Regions from separate parts of the Alicycliphilus denitrificans K601 genome, predicted to be linked through region 1. Evidence: predicted binding sites of a transcription regulator. Region 1 holds the regulator's gene; the other holds the start of a gene.
The links. Region 1 encodes FNR, which switches genes on or off when oxygen is low (the NO sensors DNR and NnrR bind a similar motif). Its sites were predicted from a motif close to TTGATNNNNATCAA; they were not measured.
Positions count from the first base shown of each region.

Region 2: ubiU (ubiquinone anaerobic biosynthesis protein UbiU) is a predicted target of FNR. The motif match lies at 1,736-1,749, and genes of this name have one in related genera.

Region 1 is NC_015422.1:1,174,149-1,178,862, forward strand. Features, by position in the region: gene ccoG (cytochrome c oxidase accessory protein CcoG) at 1-1,000, shown strand, start outside; gene ALIDE2_RS05615 (FixH family protein) at 1,060-1,338, shown strand; gene ALIDE2_RS05620 (hypothetical protein) at 1,426-1,713, shown strand; gene fnr (fumarate/nitrate reduction transcriptional regulator Fnr) at 1,748-2,491, opposite strand; gene hemN (oxygen-independent coproporphyrinogen III oxidase) at 2,662-4,044, shown strand; gene ALIDE2_RS05635 (sulfite exporter TauE/SafE family protein) at 4,048-4,714, shown strand, end outside.
Region 2 is NC_015422.1:1,377,301-1,382,014, reverse strand. Features, by position in the region: gene ALIDE2_RS06580 (PEP-CTERM sorting domain-containing protein) at 1-130, shown strand, start outside; gene ALIDE2_RS06575 (tryptophanase) at 204-1,574, opposite strand; gene ubiU (ubiquinone anaerobic biosynthesis protein UbiU) at 1,773-2,894, shown strand; gene ALIDE2_RS06565 (U32 family peptidase) at 2,918-3,823, shown strand; gene ubiT (ubiquinone anaerobic biosynthesis accessory factor UbiT) at 3,843-4,361, shown strand; gene ALIDE2_RS06555 (putative zinc-binding protein) at 4,358-4,714, shown strand, end outside.

The sequences.
Region 1 (4,714 bases):
CATGCGCCTGGACAACGGGACGTGGACCTTCGAGAAGATCTGGAAGAAATCGCTCAAGCAGGTGATCTGGGTCGCTGTGGCCTTCTGGACCGGTTTCACGTTCGTGGGTTATTTCGTGCCGATCCGGGAACTCGGCGGCGAGCTGCTGGTGCTGCACGGCTCCTGGCAGATCTTCTGGGTGTTCTTCTATGGTTTCGCGACCTATGGCAATGCAGGCTATCTGCGCGAGCAGGTCTGCAAGTACATGTGCCCCTACGCGCGCTTCCAAAGCGCGATGTTCGACAAGGACACGCTGATCGTCACCTACGACCCCGAGCGAGGCGAGCCCCGCGGACCGCGCACCAAGAGCGTCGACTACAAGGCCAAGGGCCTGGGGGACTGCATCGACTGCACGTTGTGCGTGCAGGTCTGCCCTACGGGCATCGACATCCGCAATGGCCTGCAGTACGAATGCATCGGCTGCGGCCTGTGCGTGGATGCATGCGATACCGTGATGGACAAGATGAAATACCCGCGGGGGCTGATCCGCTTCTCCACGCAGAACGGCGTCAAGAACCACTGGACCCAGTCGCAGATGCTCAAACGCGTGCTGCGTCCGCGCGTGCTGTTCTATACCAGCGTGCTGATTGTGCTTTGCATCGGGATGCTCGCTAGCTTGGTGGTGCGCACGCCTCTCAAGGTGGACGTGGTGCGCGACCGCGCGGCGCTCTCGCGCATCGTGGCTGGGGGCAAGCTGGAGAACATCTACCGGCTGCAGATCATGAATGCCACCGAAGGGGCCCAGCGCTATGTCATCAGCGCGCGTGGGCTGCCAGGGCTGGAGGTGGCTTCCGAGTCCGAGGTCGATATCGGCCCTGCGGACTCCCGCTGGGTTGCTGTGCGCCTGCAAATCCCCTACGGGTCGGCGCCACCGGGCTCGCACACGGTGTATTTCGATATCCAGGCGCAGGGCAACAAAGGGCAGGTGGCGGAGAAATCCGTATTCCTCGTCCCGCGCTGAGGGCGCGGATCCGTACCGAGTTTTTGCATGGCCCCGGAAGGGGCACGGAGATCGTAACGATGTCGAAAGATGGACCAATGAATGCAGACCCCGAGCCGCAGCCCTGGTGGAGGTACGGCCATGTGTGGCTGATCATCGCAGGCCCGGTGATCGTGGTCATTGCCGGTTTCGTCACTCTTTGGCTTGCGCTTTCCCGGCCGGACCCCGTGCTGGCGGAGGACTACTACCAACGTGGCCTGGACATCAACAAGACGCTGAAGAATGCGGACTCTGGCATGACACCCGCAATGAAAGGGCGTAACCACGCCGCCACGCCCGCGCAGGACCAGCCGCGCTGAGGTCCTAAGGGGAATCAGGGAGACGATGGCACTTTGCTTGCGCCGGGCATGGTGCTAGGCTGTCACTATGACAAGGAGACAAGCTTGATGTGGAAGCAGAGGTTGATGTGGATAGCCTGGCCCGCCTTTCTCATGGCGGGGGTCATGGAGATGGTCGTGTTTGCCTTCGTGGACCCCGAGGCGTTGCAGTGGTTCGACCAGCCCGTCACTCTTTCGAGGCAAGGCGTCTACACCGTAGCGTTCTTCGTTTTCTGGGCCATCATCATGGCGTCGAGCATGCTTACCACGATGTTGTCGCTCTCCCCCTTCGAGCTCAATCGCTGTCCGGTACCGGAGGGCGAGAGGCCGCTCGACTGTGCCAAATACATGCCCTGACATGGGCCTGGGGCTGCAGCCTGGGTGAGGGTGGTTAGAGACAGGATTGCTGGCTATTGACGATGCGCTTCAGGGCATCGGTGTCCACGATGCGTACGTGGCGTTGCCTGACCTCCACGATGCCCTCCTCGACGAACTTGGAGAAGGTGCGGCTCACGGTTTCGAGCTTGAGGCCCAGGTAGCTGCCGATTTCCTCGCGCGTCATGCGCAACACCAGTTCCGATTGGGAAAACCCCCGCGCATGCAAGCGCTGCACCAGATTCAACAGGAAGGCGGCAAGGCGCTCCTCGGCCCGCATGCTTCCCAGGAGCAGCATGACGCCGTGTTCGCGGACGATCTCACGGCTCATGATCTTGTGCACATGGTTTTGCAGTGCGGTGACTTCGCGGGACAGTTCTTCGATGCGGTCGAACGGCATGACGCAGACCTCGGCGTCTTCCAGGGCCACGGCATCGCAGGTGTGCCGATCGTTCACTATGCCATCTAGGCCGATGATTTCTCCGGCCATCTGAAAACCCGTCACTTGGTCGCGTCCATCCTCCGTGGCCACGCAGGTCTTGAAGAAGCCCGTGCGAATGGCGAACAGGGATGCGAATGGTTCGCCGTTGCGAAACAACGTGCCGCCACGCTTGACCTTGCGGCGCACGGCGACGACGTCATCGATGCGCTTGAGTTGCTGCTCATCCAGCCCGACGGGCATGCACAGTTCGCGCAAGTTGCAGTTTGAACAGGCAACTTTGATGGATTGCAGGTTGGAATGTGTGGAAACCCTATTCATGTCGCGAGCTTACATCTGAACGCCGTCGAGGCATGGAATGTCACGGATCGTTCGAAGACTTTGATCCAAAGTCAATTGTCCCCATCCGGACCGCATGGGTGCTTGATCAACATCAAGAACGCCCTGGGGACTCTACGGCACAGTACGCCGCAAATGCAAGGAATCCCACCATGACAGTCGTTACAACAGAGCTCTTGCGTCGTTTTGACGTGCCTGGGCCGCGCTACACCTCCTACCCGACAGCAGACCGTTTCGTGGAGGCATTTGGTGAAAAGGAGTACATCCTAGCCCTGCAGCAGCGTCGCGTGGGGTCGGCGGCCAAGGCGATGCCCCTGTCCCTCTACGTGCATATTCCGTTTTGCGAATCCCTGTGCTACTACTGTGCCTGTAACAAGATCATTACACGGCATCCGGAGCGGGCCGAGGTCTATTTGCGGTACTTGAGCCGCGAGATCGACCTGCACACCGCGCACTGCGGCGTGGGGCAGCACGTGAGTCAGCTGCATTTCGGCGGCGGCACGCCCACCTTCCTGTCTGACGACGGCCTGCGCGAACTCATAGGCATGCTCAAGCGCAGCTTCGTGCTGGTGCCAGGGGGCGAGTATTCGATCGAAGTGGATCCTCGCACCGTGGACGAGAAGCGGCTTGCCTTGCTGGCCGAGCTGGGTTTCAACCGGCTCAGCTTCGGGGTGCAGGATTTCGATCCCGAGGTGCAGAAGGCGGTGCATCGCATACAGCCTGCCGAGAAGGTATTCGCGCTGATCGAGAGCGCACGCAAGCTGGGCTTCGAGTCGGTGAACGTGGACCTGATCTATGGCCTGCCGCGCCAGACGCCGGAGTCTTTCGACCGGACCCTGGCGCAGGTGGCGCAACTGCGGCCCGACCGCATCGCGCTGTATGCCTACGCCCATCTGCCCGAACGCTTCAAGTCGCAACGGCGCATCATTTCCGCAGAGCTGCCCATGGCCTCGGCCAAGGTGTCGATGCTGGCGCGCTCCATCGACGTGTTCATGAATGCGGGCTATGTGTACGTGGGCATGGACCACTTCGCGCTGCCCGAGGATGCCCTGGCTGTGGCCAAGCGCCAGGGGCGGCTGCACCGCAATTTCCAGGGGTACAGCACCCAGCCTGACTGCGACCTGATCGCGCTTGGCGTTTCCGCCATCGGGCGGGTGGGCGCAACGTACAGCCAGAACGTCAAGACGCTGGACGAGTATTACGACGCGATCAACCATGGGCACCTGCCCATAGTGCGAGGCCTGGCCTTGACCAGGGACGACCTGGTGCGCCGCGCGGTCATCATGGCCCTGATGTGCCAGGGGGAGGTGCTGTTCGAGCCGGTCGAGCAGTCCTGGCTCATCGATTTTCGCCGCTATTTCGAGGCCGAGCTGCAGCAGCTCGAAGAAATGGCGGAGCAGGGTCTGGTGAAGGTCGGCGCCGAGGGCATCGAGGTCACCACGATGGGCTGGTTCTTCGTGCGTGGCGTGGCGATGGTGTTCGACAAGTACTTGCAGGCGGACCGCAATCGGGCACGTTTCTCGCGCATCATCTGATCCATGTTGCTGGCGCTGGCTTCGACGGCATTCTTCATGGGCTTGATGGGCGGGACGCATTGTCTCGTCATGTGCGCAGCGCCCTGCGCCGCCTTGACGGGGGCGGGTGGCGCCCCGGGTGGTAGCGAGCAGGTCGTGCGCTGGATGCCGCGCGGATCCGTGGCGCAGCGCACCGTCGGATTCCATCTGGGGCGGTTGACGGGCTATGGCGTGGCGGGCGCCCTGGCCGCCTTCGCCATGGAACGGCTGGCGTGGCTGAGCCAAGGCAGCGCCGCGCTGCGCCCCGTCTGGACCATGTTCCATGTGCTGATCCTCGCCTGGGGCTTGTTGATGATGCTGCAGGTGCGCCAGCCTGTATGGCTGGAAGGCGCCGGCAGGGCGGTCTGGGGCAGGGTGCGATCTCTGGTATCCCGGCCTGGAGGCCTGTTCGTGACCGGCTGTGCCTGGGCGCTGCTGCCTTGCGGCCTGCTCTACACCGCGTTGCTCACCGCAGCATTGAGCGGCAGCGTTCAGCGTGGCGCCCTGTGCATGGTGCTGTTTGGCGTTGGCAGTGGTGTCTGGCTGGTGGTCGGGCCTGTGGCGTGGGGCAGGTTTCGTGCACGCGTCAACGGTGTTGCGGGCACATGGGGGCCCAGGATTGCGGGTCTGGTGCTTTTCACGCTGGGGGCTG
Region 2 (4,714 bases), 200 kb from region 1:
GGAATTCAGCAACCCGGGCAATCAGGTGCCCGAGCCAGGCAGCATGGCACTGCTGGGTCTGGGGCTGCTCGGCGCCGCCGCAGCCCGGCGCCGCAGTCCGGCGAAGGCGCGCGTGCCCGAGCAGGTCTGACCCCCAGGCAGCGGCGGGGGCCTTCCCGCATCCGCTGCCGATATAGCGAGACAACGCAAGGCGCAAAGAGCCCTCACACCCACGCGCACTCGCAGGTGAAGTGGCGCAGAAACCGGGGCTGCCTGGTGATCCTCACGCCGCGGATGCCCGCGGCCTTGGCCTTGACCTCGGCGATCACCTCGGCCGCGTAGTCGAAGTGGCTTTGTGTGTACATGCGGCGCGGGAAGGCCAGGCGCACCAGCTCCATGCTGTGGTAGGTCTCGGTTCCGTCCTCCAGGCGCTTGCCGAACATCACCGAGCCGATCTCCACGCCGCGGATGCCGCCCTCCAGGTAGAGCGCGTTGCACAGCGCCCAGGCCGGGTAGTGCTGCACGGGCATGTCGGGCAGCACGGTGCGCGCGTCGATGTAGACGGCATGGCCCCCGGTGGGCTTGACAAAGCCGACCCCGGCCGCCTCCAGGCGCTCGCCCAAATATTCGGCGGTACGCAGGCGGTAGCGCAGGTAGTCCTCCTGCAGCCCTTCCTCCAGCCCCACGGCCAGCGCCTCCAGGTCGCGTCCGGCCATGCCGCCGTAGGTGGGAAAGCCTTCCATCATGATCAGGTCGTTCCTCACCTCGTCCAGCCATTCGTCGCTGCGCAGGACGATGAAGCCGCCGATGTTGACCATGCCGTCCTTCTTGGCGCTCATGGTCGCGCCGTCGGCGTAGGAGAACATCTCGCGGGCGATCTCGCGCACGGGGGTGTTCTCGTAGCCGCGCTCGCGCATCTTGATGAACATGGCGTTCTCGGCGAAGCGGCACACGTCCATGATGAAGGGCTTGCCGTATTGCTTCAGCAAGGCGCTGTAGGCACGGATGTTGGCCATGGACACGGGCTGGCCGCCGCCCGTGTTGTTGGTCATCGTGAGCATGCCGAAGGGAATGCGGCCGCCTTCCTTCTTCAGCAGTGCCTCGGCGCGGTCCAGGTCGATGTTGCCCTTGAACGGGTGGATCGTCGCGGGCTGCAACCCCTCGGCGATGACCACGTCCACGGCCTCCACGCCCATGTATTCGAGGTTGCCGCGCGTGGTGTCGAAGTGGCAGTTGTTGGGCACCAGGTCGCCCTTCCTGCACACCGCCGTGAACAGCACCTTCTCGGCCGCGCGGCCCTGGTGCGTGGGCACGAAGTGCGCCATGCCGGTGATGTCCTGGATCACCTTTTCGAGACGGAAGAAGCTGCGCGCGCCGGCGTAGCTCTCGTCGCCCTCCATGATGGCGCCCCACTGGCGCGCGGACATGGCGCCCGTGCCCGAGTCGGTGAGCCAGTCGATGAGCACGTCCTCGGCGCGCAGTTTGAAGATGTTGAGATGGGCCTCTTCGAGCAGGCGTTCGCGCTCAGCGCGCGTGGTCATGCGTATGGGTTCGACGCTCTTGATGCGAAACGGCTCGATGAGGGTCTTGGGCATGGTCTGTCGCTCCTGGGATGTATGGTGGATGCGCGAAGGTAGTCCCGCCCCAAAAACCATGGTGTCGGTCTTTTCCAACACCGGTGGAAAAAACCGCCGCGACCGCGGCATGCACCCATGCCCATTTCCAATGGGATACATCGGAAATACACCGCCTGCCCTTGACAAAAATCAGCTTGTGGTCTTTTGCATCGTCCTATGGTGTGCGGCCTGCGGGGAAACGCCCGCACCAGAACAGCACCGGAACCCGCCGTGAACGCCCTTGCCAGCCCCTCCTCAGCCAGCACCATCGATACGGCCGCCAGCGCCGCCCCTGCCGCCCCCGAACTGGTCTGCCCCGCCGGCAGCCTGCCCGCGCTCAAGGCGGCCATCGACGGCGGCGCCGACTGCGTCTACCTGGGCCTGCGCGACGCGACCAACGCGCGCAATTTCGCCGGCCTGAACTTCGACGAGGCCGCCATTCAGAACGGCATCGCCTATGCCCACGACCGCGGCCGCAAGGTGCTGATGGCGCTCAACACCTACCCGCAGGCGACCAACCCCGCGCCCTGGCGCTCCGCGCTCGACCGGGCCAGCGCCTGGGGCGTGGACGCCATCATCCTGGCCGACCCGGGCCTGATGCGCTACGCCAGCGAGCGGCACCCCAACCTGCGCCTGCACCTGTCGGTGCAGGGCTCGGCCACCAACCACGACGCCATCAACCTGTACCACGCGCAGTTCAACATCCAGCGCGCCGTGCTGCCGCGCGTGCTGTCGCTGGAGCAGGTGCGCCAGCTGGTCAACCGCACCAGCGTGGAGATCGAGGTCTTCGGCTTCGGTAGCCTGTGCGTGATGGTGGAGGGGCGCTGCGCGCTCTCGTCCTACGCCACGGGCGAATCGCCCAACACGCACGGCGTGTGCTCGCCGGCCAAGTTCGTGCGCTGGCAGGAAACACCCCAGGGGTTGGAGTCGCGCCTGAACGGCGTGCTCATCGACCGCTACGGCCAGGGCGAAAACGCCGGCTACCCGACACTGTGCAAGGGGCGCTTCGACGTGGGCGACGAGAGCAACTACTACGCGCTGGAGGAGCCCACCAGCCTGAACACGCTGGAGCTGCTGCCCCAGCTGGTCAAGATGGGCGTGCGCGCCTTCAAGATCGAGGGCCGCCAGAGGAGCCCCGCCTACGTGGCCCAGGTCACCAAGGTCTGGCGCGAGGCCATAGACCACTGCATGGCGCAGGGCCACCTGTATGCGCCCAAAACCGCCTGGATGGCCAGCCTGGACCAAGTGGCCGAAGGCCAGCAGCACACGCTGGGCGCCTACCACCGCCCCTGGAAGTGATGGACATGATGGATAAGCCGATGATGAAGCTGGCCCTGGGCCCCCTGCAGTACTACTGGCCGCGCGAGACGGTTTTCGAGTTCTACCAGGCTATTGGCCAGACCCCGGTGGACATCGTCTACCTGGGCGAGGCCGTGTGCTCGCGCCGCCACGAACTGCGCCAGAGCGACTGGATGGACATCGCGCGCATGCTGCAGGGTGCCGGCAAGGAGGCCGTCATGTCCACCATGGTGCTGCTGGAATCGACCAGCGACGTGGCCGACATGCACAAGATCGCGCGCGACGAGGAGTTCCCCGTCGAGGCCAACGACATGGGCGCCGTGCACAACCTGGCGGGCAAGCGGCCCTTCGTCGCCGGCCCGCAGCTCAACATCTTCAACGCCGACACCCTGGCCTGGATGGCCAGCCTGGGCGCGCGCCGCTGGGTCATGCCGCTGGAGATGCGCCAGAGCGACCTGGCCGTGCTGCTCAAGGACAAGCCCGCCGGCCTGGAAACGGAAGTGTTCGCCTATGGCCGCATGCCGCTGGCGTTCTCGGCGCGCTGCTTCACGGCGCGCCACTACAACCTGCCCAAGGACGACTGCGGCTTCCGCTGCATCGAGCACCCGGACGGCCAGCTGCTGCAGACGCGCGAGAAGGAGCCCTTCCTGGTCATCAACGGCATCCAGACCCAGTCGGCGCGCGTGCACAATCTGGTGCTGGACATACCCGCGCTGCGCGCGGCCGGGGCAGACATACTGCGCCTGTCCCCGCAGTCGCAGCACATGGACAAGATCATCGCCGCCTTCGACGCCGCGCGCCGCGCCGAGCGGCCGGACCCCGCCACGCTCGCCAACATGCGCCCCTTCATGCCCGAGGCGTCCTGCAACGGCTACTGGCACGGCAAGCCGGGCCTGGACCTGATCACGCCGGCGCCGGCCATCGCCTGAACCACGAGGAACACACGCCATGAACGCGACCCCACCCGCCCCCTTCACCCTGCCGCGCCCCGTGGGCGCCGTGCTCGCGCGCCTGCCGGCCTACCCGGGCTCCATGCTCCTGGTGGCGGCCATCAACTTCGCGCTGGCCAGGCAGCTCCCGCAGGACGTCAAGGACATCCTGCAGGGCAAACGCCTGGCCATCCGCGTGCGCGACGCGCGCCTGGGTTTCGACTTCAGTTGGAACGGCCAGCGCTTCGCACCCAGCGCGCCGCAGGCCAACCCCGACCTGGCCATCAGCGCCAACGCGCAGGACTTCCTGCTGCTGGCGCAGCGCCGCCAGGACCCGGACACGCTGTTCTTCAACCGCCGCCTGGTCATGGAGGGCGACACCGAGCTGGGCCTGGTGGTGAAGAATGCACTCGACGCGCTGGAGCTGCCCGTGCTCGCCCCCAGCCACTGGAGCCCGCGCGCAGTCCTGGAGCGCAAGGCGCCGCACCTGCTGCGCCAGCTGCCGCCCCTGCCCGCCTTCCTGAAGCCCCGGCCATGAGCGCATCTGCCACCGACCCAGCCCCTGAAGAAGACCAGCCCCTGGTCTACTCCTGCTCCGGCTGCTCCAGCGCCGCGCAGCTGGCCAACCACATCGCCGTGCAGATGGACCGGCGCGGCATGGCCGAGATGTCGTGCATCGCCGGGGTCGGCGGCGACGTGCCCAAGCTGGTCAGGCTCGCCAGGAGCGGCCGCCCCATCATCGCGCTCGACGGCTGTCCCCTGGTGTGCGTCAGGAGCAGCCTGGCGCGCCACCGCATCGCCCCCGCGCGCCATTACCAGCTGCATGAATACGGCGTGAAGAAACGCAACCACCAGGATTTCGACGCCGCCCAGGCGGCCGAGGTGCTGGGC